Regions from separate parts of the Peribacillus sp. P4_B1 genome, predicted to be linked through region 2. Evidence: predicted binding sites of a transcription regulator. Region 2 holds the regulator's gene; the other holds the start of a gene.
The links. Region 2 encodes LexA, which represses DNA repair genes until DNA is damaged. Its sites were predicted from a motif close to CGAACATATGTTCG; they were not measured.
Positions count from the first base shown of each region.

Region 1 (8,245 bases), on a different contig from region 2:
ATACCTGCGGCAGCTGCAAGGTTAAATAGCCCCTCGCGAAGGGAAATCACGTAATTGGCGACTCGGTATTGTTTTTCCTCAATAACCAGACCATCCTGCAACTTTGAATCAGTTGTGGCTACTCCTGCAGGGCAATGGTTTGTATGGCAGATTTCAGCCATGATGCAGCCAACGCTAATCATAAAACCGCGGGCTATATTGACTAAATCTGCCCCCATCGCTAAAGCGACCGCCACTTTATCTGGAGAAGTCAGCTTGCCAGATGCAATCAGCTTGACCCTGTTACGTACACCATATTTTTTTAACATCTCATCTACAAGTGGCAAGGCTGACATAATTGGGAGTCCGACTGCATCTGCAAGCTCCTGATAGGTTGCCCCAGTTCCGCCTTCTCCGCCATCCACCGTGATAAAATCAGGCCCTTTACCTGTATCTCTCATGTTTTTCGTCATTTCCTCAAGTGCATCAAGATCCCCCACAACAATTTTGATACCGATGGGCTTTCCGCCTACATCCCTCATTCTTTCCACAAATTCGAACAATTCATTAAAATTCTTGAATTCATAGAACCGGTTAGGGCTATTGATCGTTTGGCCAGGTTCCACTAGGCGGATTTGGGCAATTTCTTCTGTCACCTTTTGCCCTTCAATATGCCCACCTCTGATTTTAGCACCTTGTGCCAGCTTAATTTCAAATGCCTTTACTTGCTCGATTTCACTTTTCTTCTTGAATTCTTCCCAGGAGAACTCCCCACCTGCTGTCCTTACTCCAAACAGTCCCGGACCGATTTGCATTATGATGTCGGGATTTCCGGAGAGATGATATTTGGAAAGGCCACCTTCACCAGTATTCATCCATGTTCCTCCTGCAAGCCCTAATCCTCTCGACAGTGCAGTGATGGCATTCTCACCGAGTGCACCGTAGCTCATTGCAGATTGTCCTACGAGCCCCTTTAATTTAAAGGGATTCCGGCATGTATCCCCTCCGATTATGACAGCATCCTCGTCTCGTAAAAAGTACGGTTCTATTTGTCTATCTTCCCGCTTCTCCTTTCTGGTCAATAGACCTTCCTCATCTACTTCATATACCTTTGTATTGATTTTTTGGCTATTATCTATTCTCAATTCTTCCCGCAGATTGGGAAACATACTATTTCGAATATAGTATCCAGCCTCATTGAAGTCACGTTCCGATCCAAATCCGATTAAACGCTCCTTATATTTTCCTGCTTTTACAACATCCTCGAATTCCTTTCTTGAGAAAGGGGTGCCTTCATTATTATTTTCAAATAAATATTGCCTAAGTTCAGGTCCTATTTGCTCTGTCATGTATCTAATTCGGCCTATTAGGGGGAAATTCCTCAGGATTGAATGTTGCTTTTGTGTATCATCCTTTCGGTACAAGTACGCTGCGGCCGCAACTGTCCCTAAAACGGCAGATCCTTTTAAAACTGTAGGAAGGTAATGTTTTAATTTGGACATTTTATCACCCTTTGCTTCTTATTTTTTGTGCAAGTTACTCGAGTAATCTATAATCTTTGGAGTGCTTCATCAATCAGAATTTCTCCAGAAGTTACATGGAACGTTTTATTATATACTTCTTTAGTATCCAGCGCTTTGACCAATACAGAAGCAATATCCTCCTTTGGTATCTCGCCTTTGTCATGCACAATTGATTGTCCAGCTTCAACTTTACCTATTCCCGGCTTATCCACAGGCATACTTGTCCGTATGACCGTATATGTAAGCTTTTCCTGTCTTAATAGCTCTTCTGAGTGGTACTTGACACCGTTTGTACTAGAATCTAAGCTCTCCATTTCTTTTGCTCGCATGGTGTTCATCAGAACAAAGCGCTTCACCCCATGTTTCTTAGCAGCCTCAACTGAGTCTATTACTGACTGATGGTCAACCAGTATTGGTTTGCCCTCCCCAGTCCGGGGACTGGCGCCACTCAGGTAGATCACTGCTTCACAGCCCGAAAAAGCACTGGAAAAATCCCTTTTTTCCAAAGAAACTACATCTCGTGCTCCAAGTTTAACCATTTCCTCAACTTTATTTTCTGCTCCTACCAGTGCTACCGGGTTATGGTGCCTGTCTGCCAGCTGTTTTACAACGTGCTCTCCGGTCATGTCCTCTGTTCCTATTACCAGAACTCTCATTTTAATACCTCCCTGCTAGTTTGATACTATCTATTTACCACTTTAAAGTTTAATGAAACAATTAAACGTCTTCGCCGTATCGGTAATTTTAACGATTCTTTGATAGTCCAATTTCTTCAGTGGAAGCAATTAGGCTTTTATTGAACGTACGTAATCTCAAAATTAATAATCTGACATCCATTATTACTGAAGCTGTAGGAACTAGATTAGTGATTGGAATTAAATAAGAACGAAACCCAACTACTCTGCTCATGTATAATAAATTGGGTTTGATTTGGGTAATTATATAAAACTATACATTAAAGATGATTATTTTCTGGGGAAACAAAACCCAAAATTATCTCTTAAAAATATTAATTTTTTATGTAATCACTCCATACATTCCATAGTTAATCGCACCCATACTTTCTTACGAACGCCATATTGAGGAATTCCGCACGAAGGATACTGGCATCTATAAAGTATAAAAACTTTTATCAATCTGGAAATGAGGGGCCCTATTTTTTTCAAAACTGAAAAATTACTAACTACAGGAATGCTAAACTGACCAGCTTTCCATATATGAAAAAAGAACCTCTAGTAATATACTAAAGATTCGGGATTAATAAATGTTTTGTAATTTTAATATGTTAAATGAAAGCAATTAAATTAATAGATTTCCATAATACGAGATAAACGAATAGAGTAAATCTTTTGATTTTCATCTTTTAAGGAAAGTGTTTGTTCATTAAGGTTAAGTTTATGCAATTGACCCTTGCATGTTTTTAATACTCCTTCTTTATAATAAATGATGGTCGTTATGCCCTTTTTTTTCAACGATTTCAAGATCATCTGATTATCTCCCTTCTGTCTATTCAATTATTAATTAAAATTGTATGATAAGTGGTGCAATACTATGAAATCAATTAGGATATGTATATTATACAATGAAAATCGTAAGCGTTTTCATTATTGTTGTGAACAATTTGTGAAAGATTGAACATTGGGATATTTTAGGGAAATTAGAGCAGGTTAGGCAATGGTAAAAATCCATGAAAAAAAATTTAAGTGAATCGGTATTGTATGAGTTGCAATTATTTTTTCGAGAACAGCAACTGGCTTTTGACAAGGATGAAAAATCGCTTTTCCACTAACCATAGGTGCTCCATAAGAAGCCTTATCATAATAAAAATTAAATGTTCTTTTTGTCCCTTTAGTATAGGAAATAAAATATTCTCCTATTCAAAAAAAGGTAAGAGCATATTTGTGCCCTTACCTTTCTACATTTATTCTTCACCGTTACTCTTCCTTGCTTGCTGCCATATTCATGCTCGCTTCGACATTCTCCTGGCTGATGGGGGTGAATGGTAAATTTCGTTTTCCTGAGAAATTCTCAAGCAAGTCTTTGACATCAATTCCCGAAGATGCCTTTAATGACTCTTGCAATGTTGCCATTAAATCCGTTGCATATCCTGTCACTTTATTAGCCCCGCCCTTTGCACCGCTTCCGCCTGTGTCCACTACAGTGATTTTGTCTATATTACTAAGCGGGCTAGCAACTTGTTTTGCATATTCAGGCAGCATTTTCAAAATCATGTCCATTACGGCGGCTTGCCCGAACTGTTCAAAAGCTTCAGCTATTTTCTGCTTGGCTTCTGCTTCTGCTACCCCTTTTAACCTGATGATTTCCGCTTCTGTCGTACCTTGTGCCCTTTGGGCGTCCGCTTTAGCAAGACCGTCCATTCGAACACGTTCCGCTTCCGCTTTGGCCATGGCTTCAATTTTATACTTATCGGCATCCGCTTCTGTAATCTGTTTCATTTTGTTTGCGGAAGCTGCCTGCTCTACCGCATAACGATCGGCATCCGCCTTTTTCTTCACTTCTGAATCATATTGCTTTTCACGGCGAAGGATTTCTTTTTCTTCCAGCTCAATCTGCTTCTGCCGTTCGATAATCCTGATTTGCATTTCCTGTTCGGTTACATCCTGTTTAGATCTGGCAGTTTCAAGATCGTAAGCTTGGTCAGCCCGTGCCTTGGCAATATCCTGCTCACGACGGAATTCCGCAACCTTTAGCTTGTTGATTTTTTCGGCTTCGGCTATTTCTGTTGCCCTTTCAAGTTCGGCACGCTGGGCTTCCTTCGAAGCTTCGGCTCGCTTGATTCGCGTTTCTTTCTCGGCATCGGCGGTAGCTATATCGGCATCCCTTTTCACTTGAGCAATCCTTGGCTTACCTAGCGATTCAAGATATCCATTTTTGTCACGAACATCTTTAATCGTGAACGATACGATGATGAGTCCCATTTTAGCCAAATCCTGCGAGGCTACCCTCTGTACTTCCTGGGAAAACTTTTCACGGTTTTTATAAATTTCCTCGACTGTCATCGAACCAAGGATTGAGCGAAGATGTCCTTCCAATACTTCCCGCGCTTCCTGTTCACGGTCATCTTTCGATTTACCAAGGAATTGCTCTGCTGCTGTGGCAATATCGGTGATTGAACCGCCAATCTTGATGATCGATACACCATCAGCCATGACAGGAACACCTTGTTCTGTATATACTTCAGGAGTCGAGACCTCAAGTTTGCTTGACAACAAGCTCAATGGTTCCGCTTGTTGGAACACTGGCAAAACGAAAGCACCTCCACCGCGGACGATTTTTATTTTATTTCCTGATTCGTCGATGTGGACATTCTTGCTGCCCAAGTAACTTCCAGTCACTATCAAGGCCTCATCAGGACCAGCAGTACGGTATTTCGTAACAAACACAGCAATAAGTGCGATTAATAAAAATGCAACAATGGCGACAACAATCCAAATTAAACTAAACATAAATGACCTCCTACCTCTTATTCATTCTCATGGGGCATGACATAGACAACCCCATTTTTAACTTCGATGATCAAGACTTTTGTATCCGAAACAATTCCTTCATTCTTATAACTGGCCGCAGTCTTCGCAATGCTCCCGCTGATGCTTTCGATTAAGACTTCCCCAAACCCATCAACCGGGACTGATGTCAGAACCCTGCCAACCCTGCCTCTCAGGTCATTGTCATGAAACGTTAAGCTTTCCTCCGCCGATGAGATGGGAATCAACACAAATACATTCAATAGGGTGACGATTGTAAATGAAATGAGCAGGGAAATCACGGCAATCATCACATCATTAAGTCCTGTAAGCGATTCAAGCAAAAAACCACTCGAAAAAAATACGGTCAAAAAACTAAAAATGAGGGTTGGATTTAATATATCCGGTAATTCCAGGCCAGAAAATATATCATTAAACAAGATAAATAGGAATGTTAGCCCCCCGAATATAATTAATCCATATAAATAGACTGTTTCTAATGGAACTCCAAATAACTCCATCTCTTTCATCCTTTTAATTTGATTTTTCTTTACCGCTTACTACTATTAAGACCTAGGATAAGCGTTTTAACTACCTTTTGAAAGACATATGGCAATGATCCCCCCCATTTACTTCACTTACCATTAATACGAATGACGTTACAGAAAGTTTCATTTTTTTTCCAGGTTTTACGAACCTGGGCAACAACTAGGCCCTTATAAAATAAAATTCATAATATCATTGACAGTGTTTACTTATCATATTAAAATTCTTTATATGTTAACTCGTTTGATAACCAGGTTTACAATAGGGGGAAGTACGATGAGGGAAAGTCACGAGAAATTAAGAATGATGATGGTTACAGCCTTATTTGCAGCACTTATAGGGATCCTTGCCCAAATTACAATTCCACTGCCGTTAGTACCGATTACAGGACAGACTCTAGCTGTTGGGCTGGCAGCCACTATACTAGGTTCACGTTATGGAACCTCTTCCGTTTTATTATACTTGTTCATAGGAGCTGCAGGAGTACCAGTGTTCGCTGAAATGTCTGGAGGACTAGCTAAGATATTCGGTCCGACTGGCGGTTATTTATTATCCTATATCCCGACAGTTTATATTACCGGGCTGATATTGGAAAAAACACGTTTCTCAGTTGCAATGGCTTTCCTTGCAAATATAATCGGGATGTTCATAACGTTGATCATCGGTACGATTTGGTTGAAATATATGAGCTCATTATCATGGACAGTTGCATTTGCCAGCGGTTTTGCCCCATTTATAATCGTAGGCATTTTAAAAGCATTCCTTGCATCTTGGCTTGGGATTACGATCCGTTCAAGGTTAGCATCAGCTAATATGCTCCCAAAAAAAAATACACCACTTTCCCAATGATGCAAATGGGTAAATGAAAGAGAGGGTGCCGCTTGCGGTACCCTCTCTTTCATCTTGTTACTTTTTCAGCCATCATTTTCAATCACTTGCACAAAAAAAGAATCTTAGAAAAAGACTCTTTTTTTACAAGTATTTATTACGGTCCTATCCCCATAAGTCCGAATATGAAAAGCAAATGTATGTTATCCCCTTTGCTAACCGTAATCATTTTACTATAGTTACCGCAATTTGACAACTATTGAAGAATCGTGAAAAGGCTACCATTTATAACTTAAGATAATATAATAAATGGATTTAGTTATTTATTATTCACTTTATATTCTTTTTTCGTACCATCATCGAAAACGACCTCTAAATCGAATTCTTCATAGGCATCCTTCAAATCAAAAACACTTGTCACTTCTTGAATGACTTGTTCATCTGTTGAATCTTTGGTGAATGTCAATTTATCTAAAATCGGTGTTAATTCTTTCATTGCTTCATCACCGTGAACTTCATGTTTGTTTGATTTATCTTCGATTGAAGCTTCTGTTTGGGCTCCCATGGTATCATATTCAGCTTCGTATTCGTTATCAGTTCCCACATAATCAACTTCTAATTGAAAATCCTTGAAAGTGAAAGGCACCTTTTCATTATTATCCGTTCTTGTTTCAGGATTTGTTTCCGTTTGATTTTCATTCTCCTGAACCGGTGGATTTTTCACTTCATCGTTTTCTCCCCCACACCCGGCCAAAACAAGCATGGCGGCAAACGGAACAGATAATATTTTGATCGATTTTCTCATTATTAGCCATTCCTCCCTAATCATCTGTATACTTATTGATTACCTAAAAGGGGTCATTCAAAACTACAGGAATCTTTCAGGTATCATAAGATCGATCAAGTAAAGAATCACTAGAAGTGATCACAGAGGAAGGATATAAAACAATACTGCAAAAAAATGGGTGGCAGAACCCCCAAGCACAAAAACATGCCAAACGGCGTGATGAAACGGAAAACCGCGCCATACATAAAAGATAGCTCCAAACGTATAAAGCAAGCCCCCTGCTATCAGTAACTGGATACCTTCTGAGGGCATCGCTGCTGTAAGAGGTCCCCAAACGATGACGATCATCCACCCCATCGCAATATAAAGAAGCGTCGAAAGGAATAGGAACCTTTTAACATAGAAAGCTTTGAAGACGACGCCGATGATTGCAACTCCCCAAATTATTCCAAGCAGTGTCCAGCCTAGTGAGCCTTGAATCACAAGGACCATGATGGGCGTGTATGTTCCTGCAATGAATATATATATGGCTGAATGATCAAAGATTTCGAATATATCCTTTGTTTTCCCCTCTGGAAAACTATGCACTAATGTGGATGAGACATATAAAAGAAGCATGGAAGCGCCATAAATGACTGAAATGACTACATGCCAAGGCGATCCTTTTTGGACTGAGAATATTATTAAAAACACAAGAGCGACGATACTCAACAAAACACCAACACCATGGGTTATCGCATTGACCACTTCTTCTTTTTTTGTATAAACATGTGTATTAGCCATATTACAGCTCCTTAATCCAGATAAAAATTTTCAACATTCTCCTAAATTATACATCATATTTTCCAAGCAATATAGAAAAGTGAATATAGCTTGATTAACACCACTAATTAGATTATCATCTAATTAGATAATAATCTAATTAGTTAGGGGGATAAAAGTGCAATTAGAAAAGTTGGTCGCTTTCCATAAAACGCTTGGTGATGTGACCAGGATTAGGATTATATCCATTCTGGCAAACGGTCCAAAACACGGACAGGCTCTTGCGGGAATATTAAAATTGACTGCCCCAACCATTTCACACCATTTAACGAAAT
Region 1 covers NZ_JBFUHM010000022.1:70,898-79,142, reverse strand. Annotated here, with positions in the region: gene AC1DVK_RS14530 (FMN-binding glutamate synthase family protein) at 1-1,481, opposite strand, end outside; gene AC1DVK_RS14525 (NAD(P)H-binding protein) at 1,529-2,158, opposite strand; gene AC1DVK_RS14520 (YolD-like family protein) at 2,807-2,989, opposite strand; gene AC1DVK_RS14515 (flotillin family protein) at 3,437-4,969, opposite strand; gene AC1DVK_RS14510 (NfeD family membrane protein) at 4,987-5,508, opposite strand; gene AC1DVK_RS14505 (biotin transporter BioY) at 5,810-6,382, shown strand; gene AC1DVK_RS14500 (YusW family protein) at 6,681-7,166, opposite strand; gene trhA (PAQR family membrane homeostasis protein TrhA) at 7,287-7,931, opposite strand; gene AC1DVK_RS14490 (DUF2087 domain-containing protein) at 8,089-8,245, shown strand, end outside.
Region 1: the regulator LexA is predicted to act here: its motif matches at 3,229-3,242, upstream of AC1DVK_RS14520 (YolD-like family protein).

Region 2 (8,444 bases):
GATTATTTAGATCCCCAAGGCGCTGAACATATGCCTGAAATGGCTGATTCTTCTTTTGCCCTCGATTTCCTACTGTCAATCAAAAGCGGGATTCATACGTATGCAATAGCTATAACGGAAACAATGAGTCCAGAATTGAGACAAGCCCTATACCGGCAAATGGAGCAATCCATTGATTTACATGCCGAAATATCCGATTTAATGATAAGTAAAGGCTGGCTTTATCCAAATGATATAGGAAAGCAAGTTGAATTGGATTTGAAATCAGCAGAAATGGCAATCAGCATCGCTCGGATGAGGTTATTCCCTAACGATACAGATAGACTCGGGATGTTCGCAACGCCAAATAAATAGAGGAGGAAGTTTTATGAAAGCCGTAACTTACCAGGGCAATAAAAACGTGCAGGTCAAAGATGTTAAAGACCCCCATATCAAAAATTCAGATGATATTATCGTAAAAGTTACAACTTCAGCCATTTGCGGTTCGGATTTGCACTTGATTCATCAAATGATTCCAAATATGCCAACTGATTATGTTATTGGCCACGAGCCAATGGGAATTGTCGAGGAAGTCGGTCCAGGTGTAAATAAGTTAAAAAAGGGAGATCGTGTTATCATCCCCTTTAACGTTAGCTGCGGAAGCTGCTGGTATTGCGAGAACGACCTTACAAGTCAGTGCGATAACTCAAACCCTCATGGCGAAATGGGTGGTTTTTTGGGATATTCAGAAACAACTGGTGGGTATGCGGGAGGACAAGCAGAATACATGCGGGTTCCTTATGGAAATTTCACACCTTTTAAGATTCCGGAAGATTGTGAGGTAGAAGATGAAAAATTGGTATTACTCGCAGATGCAGCTTCAACTGCATTTTGGAGCGTTGACCATGCAGGAGTTAAACCTGGTGATACAGTTATCATTTTGGGCTGCGGTTCCGTTGGATTACTCGCTCAAAAATTCGCTTGGTTCAAAGGAGCGAAAAGGGTCATTGCCGTCGATCATCTCAACTATCGTTTGGAACATGCTAAACGGACAAATAAAGTCGAAATCGTTAATTTCGAACAATATGAAAACGTAGGGGAATATCTCAAAGAAATAACCAAAGGCGGAGCCGACATCGTAATTGACTGTTCTGGCATGAGCGGTAAAATGACTCCTATGGAATATCTAGCAACTGGCCTTAAGCTGCATGGAGGTGCCATGGGTGGTCTTGTAATTGCCTCGCAAGCCGTGCGTAAAGCTGGAACCATTCAAATAACAGGTGTTTACGGAGGGCGTTATAACGGATTTCCGTTAGGGGATATATTTCAAAGAAACGTGGATATCAAGACCGGACAAGCTCCTGTTATCCCTTATATGCCCTATCTCTATAACCTTATATCTGAAGGAAAGGTTGATCCTGGCGATGTCGTAACCCATGTACTTCCAATCGATCAAGCTAAACATGGTTATCAAGTATTCGATACAAGGACAGACGGATGCATTAAAGTGGTGCTGAAGCCCTGACTAGCAGTGATATTTTGTAGGTTACTGAATTTATTGACTCCAGGTATTGTTGTTCAAGCTATTTTTGTTCACAAGTTCATGGCGACTATTGCTTCTACTCTAGTTTCAAAACCTTTATTGCTTCCGATTCTAAAAATTGTTACCAATGATATTCAAACTCGAAAATAAAAGCCACTTTTCCTGAAACTCGTCCAGGAAAAGTGGCTTTACGTTTAAAAAGGAAGATAAACTTAATTATCACTTAAATCAATTGAAGGTTCGATCCTTACGTGGTTTATCGTTATAACTTTACATTTATCCTATCTTTTTATAAAAACAAGGTTATAATAGCGGTATTTCATGCTTATTATTTTGTTTGTTGTTTATTCATGGCGCTCATCATTTGATTAATTTTCTTTTGGGATGGTTTCATACCCATTTGCATCATCATCATTTTCAGCATCTGTTCGTTAATTGGCGGATTTTTCTTTAAGTAATCCATCATGTATTTACGAGCGATGAAAAATCCCAGCACTACTCCAGCAATCAATGCCAGTACGCCAACTAGAATGTAAACCCACATACTATTTCCTCCTTCGTGTTGTCTAACATCAGTGTACTAGACCAAAGGTTATTATACAATACCCGCTACCGAAAAGTCCCCCATTTAGACAAATTTTCTTTCTTTTATCGGTTTTAACCAACCGTATTTTTCGTGTTCAAAATCAATGGCTAGAAAACTCGCTTCATATTTTCGAATGCATTCAAAGAAAGCCGTCTCCGCTTCATAGTCTCCTTCAGCTTTAAGCGTAATGGACTCATCCTGGATGATTAACACGGCTTTACTTGATCCGTTTGTTTTTTCTAAATAGTATTTTCCATTTTGAGACCAAAAATTCATCTTTTTTTGTAAACGTTGTTCAATTGCTACCTGCAACTGGATAATGGGGACTGTTTTGGTGACAAATTCGATTTGTTTTTGCAAAATACTCTTCAGTCTGCCCCTTGCTTGAATATACTCCAAAAACAAATTGAAAAATAGCTTTTCTCTTCCATAATAATGATGGGCAAATTCATCTTCGATTAAAAAGATTTGATAGGTTCTCATCAGCCAACGCCTCCTAGCATTCCTATTTTGGTCACCAGAACAACTTACCATCAGGACCTTCCATTATTTCCTACCCTTGATGACTTTCCCCTTTAACTGACACATTTAAACGAAAATTATTTATTCTCATTATATATTGACAAACTAAAAAGATATGTTGTTTGCTGGAGAAATTTTTTTCTTTTTTTGTCGAATGGATGCTATCCCAGAGAATAAGAGCACTTTCAACATACAATTAGAAGGTTCGATAAAAAAACTGACACCAAACTAGTTGGTGTCAGTTCCCCATTACTATTATTTAAGCATTTCTTTAACACGAGCAACTACATTTTCTACAGTGAAACCAAATTCCTCCATGATCTTACCGCCTGGTGCAGAAGCTCCAAAATGATTGATGGCCAATATTTCACCCTCATCACCTGCATAACGATCCCAGCCAAACGGTGAAGCCACTTCGATAGCTAGACGTTTTTTCACTGCTGGATTGATTACACTTTGTTTATATTCTTTAGATTGAGTTTCAAATCGATCCCATGATGGCATGCTGATTACCGAAACATCAATTCCATCGTTCGCTAAAGCTTTCTGTGCTTCCACAGCCAAGTTCACTTCAGAACCAGTCGCAAGTAGTAATGCATCCGCTTCTTCTTTCTTAGCAGCGGATATGATGTAAGCCCCTTTTGAAACACCTTCATAAGCTGTTTCGGAAGTATCTTTTATTGTGGGCAACCCTTGACGAGTCAGTACAAGGGCAGTCGGTTTATTTGTAGACTCCATAGCCACTTTCCAAGCTGCTGCCGTTTCATTGCCATCAGCTGGACGGATTACCCCTAGGTTAGGCATTGCCCGCAATGATGCTAATTGTTCGATTGGCTCATGTGTCGGTCCGTCTTCCCCTACAGCAATGCTATCGTGGGTGAAGACATACGTTACAGGTAGTCCCATCAGTGCTGCCATTCTTATGGCAGGACGCAAATAATCAGAGAATACGAAGAATGTACCTCCGTACACTTTTAATCCACCATGAAGGGTCATTCCATTTAAAGCCGCACCCATAGCGAATTCACGTACACCGAACCATATATTACGGCCACTGTAATTACCAGGTAATAGATCTGTCTCACCTTTGATGGCAGTATTATTAGATCCTGCTAAATCTGCAGAACCACCAATGAAGCTAGGGACCTTTTTGGCAATTGCATTCAATACTTCTCCGCTTGAAGCACGGGAAGCTAATGTTTTTCCTTCTTCATAAACCGGAATTTCCTGATCCCACTCAGCAGGCAGTTCACCTTTGATTGCCAGCTCCAATTGCTCGGCTAACTCAGGGTGTGCTTCTTTGTAATTTTTGAACAATTCATTCCAAGCTTCTTCTTTTTGGGCGCCTGCCTCTACAACAGATTCATTGAAGTGAGAATAAACTTCTTCTGGAACATGGAAATCCTCTTCGAATGTCCATTTATAAGCTTCCTTAGTCAACTTCAGCTCATCTGCACCAAGCGGAGCGCCATGAACAGCAGATTTACCTGAACGGTTTGGTGAACCGTAACCAATAACCGTTTTCACTTCGATTAATGTTGGACGTGCCTCATCGGTTTTCGCTTCTTCAATCGCTTTGGCAATTTCCTGAAGATCGTTCCCGTCCTCAACGCGGACATATTGCCATCCATAAGATTTGAACCGGTTTGCTACACTTTCACTAAATGATTGACTTAAGTCACCGTCAAGGGATATATCATTAGAATCATATAAAACGACAAGTCTTCCAAGTTGCAGATGTCCTGCTAATGAAGCCGCTTCTGCAGAAACACCTTCCATTAAATCTCCATCCCCACAAATGCTATATGTATAATGATCGACCACATTATAAGATTCACGGTTATAGCTTTCTGCCAAGTGGCGTTCTGCCATTGCCATTCCGACTGCCATTGCAATACCTTGTCCAAGAGGACCTGTCGTTGCATCTACCCCAGCGGTATGTCCGAATTCGGGATGTCCTGGAGTTTTACTGCCCCATTGGCGGAAGCTTTTCAAATCATCGATAGATAAGCCATAGCCCGATAAATGAAGAAGGCTGTATAACAGCATAGATCCATGACCAGCTGAAAGAACGAAGCGATCTCTATTAAACCAATCTGGATTTTTCGGGTTATGATTCATATATTCAGTCCATAATTTGTACGCCATCGGCGCTGCACCCATGGGCATGCCTGGATGGCCGGAATTAGCCTTTTCAATTGCGTCAATCGATAATGTACGAATCGTATTGATAGAAAGTGCATCTAATTTATCTAACATATCGTAAAACATCCCTTCCTGTAATGTACCTCTTTATATTATAGTGACCAGCATAATATCACAACTAAAATCACTATTTACAACCCCGATATTACAATATTTTCTGGAAATTAAAGAAGTCCCCTATTTAGATTAAGCTAAATAGGAGAATACATACATGAATGCACTCCCTTTTTAATCATTAAAGCTTAAAATGGGGTGTTTCATGATAATAGTCCAAGCATTAATGTAAGTTTCTTTTTTCTTTAATATTCTTTATCTTTTGAGGAGTGACGTCATTTCCTTCTGGATCAACGACTTTCACGTGCTCCAACGTATCGGACATGGACCGTCTGAATGTTTCTAAATACTCACTTCTTAATTGGGTTTGCTCTTTCGCCTCGACTTCCGTTAAACCTTCAGCCTTTGCCTTTTTAGAAAGTTCATTAATACGGGCTATTTTTTCTTTTGATAGCATAATTTCGCTCCTTCGTAATCTGCGGATATTGTCATGGTATTAAAAAAAAAGCGAAATTACAAGTTCTATGATTGACTTTCCTGTATATTTAGTTGATGTTCGAGAAAACGCCTGTTCACCGTAGCTTTGGATACATTGTATCCAAAGCCCCTTAAAGTGGCTGCGATTTCTGCAAATGTCAATCCATTGGCCCGGAGTTTAATAATCTCTTCAATGGGAATTTCCATACGTTCCCTTCCAGTAGAATTCCTTTGGTTCTGAAGATTGTTTTGAGGGCGGTAGCCTTTTTCAACGGCTCTTATCATCCCGCGTTTTATTTTTAAGTTATGTAATTTCCTTTGATATTCCTCTACAATACCGACTATCTGGATGACCATGGCATCCGAATCCGATAACTCTATTTCCCCATCGTGTGAGAGCGTATAGATTTTCACGTCTTCTTTAAGGATGACATGGAAAAGGGCTATTTTGGCATTCCCTCTTCCTAGTCTTGTTTCGTCCTGGATTAATAGAACTTCGGCTTCTTTGGCTTTAAATAGTTCGATCATGTCAAAAATGCCATCCCGGTTTAACTCATAACCGCTTTCCTGTTCCTTTATTATGGAAACAACTTCCATATCCAACTTTTCGGCCAATTTGACTAATTCATCTTCCTGCCTTGCCAATGATGTCTCCTGTGACTCTTTTTCTGTGCTGACCCTACAATAGATTATTGCCTTCATAATACCCTACCTTCACTGCTTACTGCTGACTTGCCAAATTCTGAACAAGTTCTTCCCCTTTAACCGGTATGACAATGACTTGACCAGGTTTAATCGAATCTGCCCTGACTCCATTATGCTCTTCTATCCAACCAATGAATTCTTTTTTTGTCAAATCAGCTTCATCATATTTTTCGGCAATTCCCCATAGGGTGTCGCCTTCACCTACTTCTATAGAAAGGAAATCCTTTTTTTGATCATTGTCCAATGTACAAGAGAATAAAATTGAAAAGATGAATACTGATCCAGCTAACAGAATCGTATATACATAATTTTTGTATATTTTTTTCATAAATATCCCTCCAAAGCGAATGTTCGTTCGTATGTTATGTCAAAATTATAATACGAACGTTTGTTTCAGTCAACAACTAAATTCGAACTTATGTTTGTATAGAATTGGGGGCCATGCTATAATGGGGCAAAGAACATTGGAGAAGAGGTGCACATATGACTAAACTATCAAAACGGCAGCAAGATATCCTTGATTTCATTAAAGAAGAGGTCCGCCAAAAAGGGTATCCACCTTCCGTCCGGGAGATTGGCGAAGCAGTGGGACTTGCATCAAGTTCAACAGTACACGGACATTTATCCCGCCTGGAAAGTAAAGGTCTGATAAGACGTGACCCAACCAAGCCGAGGGCCATTGAAATACTGAACTTGGAGGAAGCGAATAATATCCCCAAAGCTAGTGTCGTGAACGTGCCGTTACTTGGTAAAGTAACCGCGGGCATGCCGATAACTGCAATTGAGAACATAGAAGAATACTTTCCGCTTCCCGAAAGCATGGTTCCACATGATGACCATGTTTTCATGCTAGAAATCATGGGTGAAAGTATGATTGAAGCAGGAATTCATGATGGAGATTATGTCATCGTGAAACAACAAAGCAGTGCCAATAATGGAGATATCGTCGTGGCCATGACGGAAGATGATGAAGCCACTGTAAAACGATTCTTTAAGGAACCGGATTACATAAGGCTTCAGCCTGAGAACTCAAATATGGAACCAATTATTTTAAGAGATGTTTCGATACTTGGAAAAGTAATAGGCTTATATAGACAAATACATTAAAAGCGCTAAACGCGCTTTTTTTGTTTGTTTAATTTATGTCCGAAATTCTATCATTATGCATTTGGAAGACTAGGTTTGAAATATTTTTTTAATAGAAGCGTGTTTTCATAGGAGTATTAAAACATTATTCATTTATGGCGGTTGATAGGCAAGGTATCGCTTTCTGGATATATGTACTTTAGGAAAAATATGAAACCATAAAATTAATAAAGAGCGAGATAAAACCCCGCTCCCTGTAAATGTTCATTTCACTCTTAATCTTTGGTTCACTTTAATAAGGTTAAGATCGACCAATCCATTCCACTGTTGAATCTGCATTTGCGTAGAACCATATGCTTTTGCAAGCGCAGATACGGAATCCCCTTTTTTGACGATATGATAGACCTCTTCGATGCTTTCATCATATTTAGTTAAATCGCTTGTTTCGATTAGGTTCGCCAGTTTTTCTATATATTTCGGATCCGAGGCGTAACCCGCATCGAATATTGCTTTGAGTGCTTTTTTGTAATCTTGTTCTCCAATGACGGCTGTATACAAACTTCTATTCCATGAAGTTCCCTTTACATATAGATTGGCAAGATCTCTTAGACTTTCTTCCCATGTTGGGTATTTTCTGAATTTGTTCCATATTTGAACGGGTGCACCGTTGACGTATTCAATTGTTTGTATAATGACTGACTCGCCCTTAAAATCACCTTTTGTACCGAATATATTCTTTCCTTGATTTGCTAAAAAGCTTGTCCCATATCCACTCTCCAAACAAGCTTGTGCAATGATCACAGAAGGCAAAATTTTAAATTCCTTTTGAATTTTCAGGGCATATGGAGCAATTTCCTTAATAAACGTTTCCTTGCTCACTAGAACCTCCATCATTAGGACTCACTTTCTTAACTGGTTATCTTCATTCATATCGTATTCTAAACCATGAAAAGGGTGACAGCATGTCCAGCAAAAAAGGTACTGATATTTGGTTAATTGTCTTCACTATGATCAAAAAAGAGCAAGCATACACTGAGCGGCTTCACATTGAACTCTGAAAGTCTTCGAAACTTGTTGTATCAACTTTCATTGATCAATCGTTTATATTGCATTAATTAATATGGTATAAATCCTTTGTAAATGGTAAAAATTAATTGTGAAAACTTCTAAGGTGGTGACATTATGGACTTCCCAACCATCCATACAAACTTTTGGGATGCAGTGATAGCCATTCCTACCATCATGACACTTACTCAACTTATTAAGGTCATGTTTCCAATTCCTCCA
Region 2 covers NZ_JBFUHM010000088.1:1,564-10,007, reverse strand. Annotated here, with positions in the region: gene AC1DVK_RS25595 (spore coat protein) at 1-354, shown strand, start outside; gene AC1DVK_RS25590 (zinc-dependent alcohol dehydrogenase) at 368-1,504, shown strand; gene AC1DVK_RS25585 (YneF family protein) at 1,851-2,066, opposite strand; gene sirA (sporulation inhibitor of replication protein SirA) at 2,151-2,591, opposite strand; gene tkt (transketolase) at 2,886-4,889, opposite strand; gene AC1DVK_RS25570 (DUF896 domain-containing protein) at 5,113-5,346, opposite strand; gene AC1DVK_RS25565 (YneB family resolvase-like protein) at 5,412-6,068, opposite strand; gene yneA (cell division suppressor protein YneA) at 6,088-6,399, opposite strand; gene lexA (transcriptional repressor LexA) at 6,555-7,178, shown strand; gene AC1DVK_RS25550 (glucosaminidase domain-containing protein) at 7,422-8,036, opposite strand; gene AC1DVK_RS25545 (hypothetical protein) at 8,340-8,444, shown strand, end outside.